Regions from separate parts of the Uliginosibacterium sp. 31-12 genome, predicted to be linked through region 2. Evidence: predicted binding sites of a transcription regulator. Region 2 holds the regulator's gene; the other holds the start of a gene.
The links. The regulator FNR, encoded in region 2, switches genes on or off when oxygen is low (the NO sensors DNR and NnrR bind a similar motif). The targets are predictions, from matches to a motif close to TTGANCTAGNTCAA.
Positions count from the first base shown of each region.

Region 1: Q3Y64_RS08725 (chaperone NapD) is a predicted target of FNR. The motif match lies at 866-879, and genes of this name have one in related genera.

Region 1 is NZ_JAUOOA010000003.1:341,684-344,140, forward strand. It holds gene Q3Y64_RS08720 (hypothetical protein) at 1-826, shown strand, start outside; gene Q3Y64_RS08725 (chaperone NapD) at 1,018-1,323, shown strand; gene napA (nitrate reductase catalytic subunit NapA) at 1,320-2,457, shown strand, end outside.
Region 2 is NZ_JAUOOA010000001.1:58,896-61,352, forward strand. It holds gene Q3Y64_RS00275 (alpha/beta hydrolase) at 1-452, shown strand, start outside; gene fnr (fumarate/nitrate reduction transcriptional regulator Fnr) at 491-1,189, opposite strand; gene hemN (oxygen-independent coproporphyrinogen III oxidase) at 1,317-2,457, shown strand, end outside.

The sequences.
Region 1 (2,457 bases), on a different contig from region 2:
CACCGTACTGCTGGGCCTCACACTGATTGGCGTGATGCGTTTCGGCTGGGCACTGCCCTTCCTGCAACTCGTTGACTGGCACGCGCAGTGGGGGCTGATCGGCTGGGTCGGCGGGTTGATCATCAGCGTAAGCAGCGTGGTGGTGCCGATGTTCCATGTCAGCGCGCCCTATCCCAGGCACTGGGAGCTGGCTACGCGTGGCCTGCCACTGCTGCTGCTCGCCGGTGGCCTCGCCAGCCTGGCCGGCTGGAGCACGCTGGCACAACTCTGTACGGCCTTGCTGGCCGTTCTGTGCCTGGCTTTCGGCCTGCTCACCGGGCTGCGCGTGGTGGAAGCGCGGCGCGGCGAGCGCGATGCCTTCCACTGGGGCTGGCTGGCGGTCGCTGCATTGAGCAGCGGGCTGGCCTTGCTGGGCCTGCTCGCCAGCCTGGCGTCGGACCCGCACTGGGGCGTAGCCTTCGGCGTGTTGGCACTGACCGGACTGGGGGGTGGCACGATCAGCGTGATGCTCTACCGCATCGTGCCCTTCCTGATCTGGCTGCACTGGCAGCGCGCCAACAAGGCCCGCGCGCGTCTGCCCCTGCTGCACCAGATCGTGCCTGAGCGCGCCCAGCGTGCGCAGTTGCTGGCCGATTTCGGCGCCAGCCTGGTGCTCACGACGGCCGCCTTCGTTCCCGTGCTGGTCCTGCCCGGTGCGGCCCTGCTCGCGGCGAGCAAGCTCGTCCAGCTGAGCTTGCTGGCTCGCGCGATGCACGCCTACCGCCAGCGCCTCGCCCTGCTTCACACCCTGCCACCTCGCGTTCGCCCGGCCACGGGTAATCCCTGAGTCTCGCAAAGTCTTGCAGAGCAAGGGCTCTGGCCATTCTTGACACGAATCAAGGAGGCCGCCCCGGCGAAACGACTCCAATCACCCTGATGGCACCAGTGCGGGGCATTTCCCTTTTGGGCGAAATGACGCACCACAGCAGTGCATTTTTACCAGACTGCTTTGATAGCCCACCGGGATTGGAGAACCACATGAAGATCGTAAGTCTGCTGGTCAGGGTCAGGCCGGAACAGGCCGCCGAAGTCGCCGCCCGCCTCGTCGGCATTGCCGGCGTAAGCCTGCACGGCACGACACCGGATGGGGGCCGCCTGGTGGTAATGCTGGAAGACGGCGAAGGCTATGCCGTCACCGATTCGATTCTCGCCGTGTCCGTCGCCAGCGGCGTGCTGGGCACCACGCTGGCCTACGAATACACCGACGAAGAAGTCACCCCAGACGAACTGGCAGCAGCCATGGCCAGTTCCAAGAAAAGACACGTACAGGAGATGCAGGCATGACCACAAGACAATCGCAGGACCGGTCCAAGATTGACTTGACCCCCGCGGGGGGTGACCCGGCGGCTAGCCGGGTCGGGGGCGGTGCAACGCTCAGTCGTCGCGATTTCATCAAGACCCAGGCGCTGGCCGCTGCCACCGCAACCGCCGTGGGCAGCCCGCTGGTGCATGCCGCCACGGCCGCAGCCACCCCCAGCGAAGTGCGCTGGGACAAGGCCGCCTGCCGCTTCTGCGGTACCGGCTGCTCGGTGCTGGTGGGCGTGCAGAACGGCAAGATCGTAGCGACCCAGGGCGACCCGGACGCGCCGGTCAACCGGGGGCTCAACTGCATCAAGGGCTACTTCCTGTCCAAGATCATGTACGGCGCCGATCGCCTGACCCAGCCGCTGCTGCGCATGAAGAACGGCCAGTACGCCAAGGACGGCGAATTCGCGCCGATCAGCTGGGACAAGGCTTTCGACATCATGGCCGAGAAATGGAAGGCTGCGATCAAGGAAAGCGGCCCGAATTCCATCGCCATGTTCGGCTCAGGCCAATGGACGATCTGGGAAGGCTATGCCGCCAGCAAGCTCTACAAGGCCGGTTTTCGCACCAACAACCTGGACCCGAATGCGCGCCACTGTATGGCCAGCGCCGTCACCGGCTTCATGCGCACCTTCGGCATTGATGAGCCAATGGGCTGCTACGACGATATCGAGCAGACCGATGCCTTCGTGCTGTGGGGCTCCAACATGGCCGAGATGCACCCGATCCTGTGGAGCCGCATCACGGATCGCCGGCTATCCCACGATCAATGCCAGGTGCACGTGCTATCCACCTTTGAGCATCGCTCCTTCGACCTGGCCGACAACGGCATGGTCTTCGTGCCCAACACCGATCTGGCGATCCTGAACTACATCTGCAACTACATCATCCAGAACAAGAAGGTGAATCTGGATTTCGTGAAGAAGCATGTGAACTTCAAGAAAGGCGAGACCGACATCGGTTTCGGCCTGCGCCCCGGCCACGATCTGGAAAAGAACGCCACCAACAACGGCTACCCGGGGGCAGACGGCAAACCCAAGGGCGACGTGGGCAAAGCCGAAGCGATCAGCTTCGAAGAGTTCGCCAAGTTCGTCTCCGAATACACAGTGGAGA
Region 2 (2,457 bases):
ATCTCAATGAGCTATATCTGCATAATCGTTTGATCGAGCGTGATGCCTTGACGGTGGGTGGGCAGCTTATCGATCTGGAGCGCATCGAACAGCCCCTGTATTCCGTGGGGGCTGAGGATGATCATATCGCCCCCTGGAAACAGACTTTTCGGATCATGAATTTTGTGCGCGGGCCAAAGCGCTATGTGCTTTCCAGTTCCGGGCACATTCTTGGGATCGTCAATCCAGTGATTACGCCGCCGAAGCGCCGCTTCCGGGCTGATCATGTCCACCGTACCGATTCACCGGAAAAGTGGTTGGCCCGCGCAGAGTGGCAGTCTGGGTCATGGTGGGAGGATTGGGCGGCTTGGCTGGCGCCACACTCCGGAGTCTTGCGTCCGGCTCCGCAGGCCGTGAGTCTTGCACCCAAAAGCCTTGGGGCTGCTCCTGGCCGGTACGTGCTGGAAACCTGAGACGCCAGCGCCTTTGGCAGGCACTGAGAACTCAGCGGTCAGCTCGGAGCGTGGTTCAGGAGTGCCTTGAGGCCATCCGCATTAAGGATGCGGATATGTTTCTGTTGAACACCGATCAGGCCTTCGTCGTGGAACTTTGAGAAGGCACGGCTCACGGTTTCCAGCTTGAGGCCAAGATAGGAGCCGATTTCTTCGCGAGTCATGCGCAGGTGGAATTCCGAGGCGGAATAGCCACGCACACGCATGCGCTGAGAAAGGTTCAGCAGAAAAGCGGCAATACGTTCTTCAGCGCGCATCGACCCCAGCAGGATCATCAGGCTTTGGTCACGTACGATCTCGCGGCTCATGAACTTGTGGAACTGCTGCTGCAACGATTTGATGTCGCGCGTCAGGTCTTCCAGCTGATCGTAGGGCATCACGCAGACTTCACTGTCTTCCAGTGCAGTTGCATTGCAGACGTGATGGTCATTGCTGATCCCATCCATGCCCAAGATCTCGCCGGCCATCTGAAAACCGGTTACTTGTTCGAGACCTTCCTCGGTGAGGATGTCGGTCTTGAAAAATCCGGTACGGATGGCGTACATCGCCTCAAAGGCATCACCGGCACGGTAGAGCTGCTGGCCGCGCTTGAGCTTGCGCTTCACGACCAGTTCGTCGAGCTTGTGCAGATCCGCGTCATCCAGACCGACGGCAAGGCACAACTCGCGCAGGTTGCATTGACTGCAGGCGATGCGCATAGCAGGGGGCAGGGGCTTGGTTACTTTTTGATCCACCCTTGAAGTGTACCCTGCGAATTGATCAGCATCAACGTTTTTGGGGTATAAGTCTGCGATCTTGGCTGATTAACTCAAAAGAAATCGAATCGTGCTCCAGACGATCCAGTTCGACCCCGACATGATCCGCCGGTTTGACGTGCCGGGCCCGCGCTATACCTCATACCCTACGGCAGACCGCTTTCTGGCCGAATTTACGCCGGAAAGCCAGGTTGGGCACCTTGCGCGCCTCTCAACGCCGCAGGGTACTCGCCCGTTGTCGCTGTATTTCCACATCCCCTTCTGTAACACCATCTGCTACTACTGTGCCTGTAACAAGGTGATCACCAAGGATCACTCACGTTCGGCGAAGTACATTGACTATCTTGAACGCGAGATGGCCATGCAGGCAGCCTTGCTGCCGGCTCCTCGGCCGGTGGCCCAGATGCACTGGGGCGGTGGTACTCCTACGTTCCTGCAGCCGGAGGAGATCCTTCGTCTGATGAGCGCGATCCGGCAGCATTTCACGCTGCAGGCAGAAGGGGAGTTCTCCATTGAGGTTGATCCGCGCAAGGTGAGCGCCGAGACCGTGGCCTTGCTCGCGCGTGAAGGCTTTAACCGCATGAGTGTGGGGGTTCAGGACTTCGATCCGAAGGTGCAAGCGGCCGTAAATCGTCGCCAGAGCGTCGAGGAAACCCGGTTGGTGATCGATGCTGCGCGTGCGGAGGGTTTTCGTTCGATCAGTGTGGATCTGATTTATGGTTTGCCACACCAGAGTGTGGAGGGCTTCGGCCGTACCCTGGATACGGTTCTGGCGATGCAGCCGGATCGGCTGGCGCTCTATAACTATGCCCATCTGCCGAGTCGCTTCATGCCGCAGCGAAGGATCAACGAGACGGACCTGCCTGCACCGGACGCCAAGCTGCAGATCCTTGCCCTTGCCATCGAGCGCCTTGGGGCTGCAGGGTATGTATTCATCGGTATGGACCACTTTGCACGGCCAGATGACGAGCTGGCGGTGGCTCAGCGTGAGGGGCGCCTGCAGCGCAACTTTCAGGGGTACTCGACGCATGCCGAATGCGATCTGCTGGCCTTCGGGGTGTCCGCTATTGGCAAGGCGGGCGGGGCTTTCTGCCAGAACCAGCGCGAGCTTGATCCCTACTACGCAGCCCTTGATCGCGGCGAATTGCCCGTGATGCGTGGCTGGGCTTTGGGTGCGGATGACGAGCTGCGCAATGCGGTCATCCAGACCT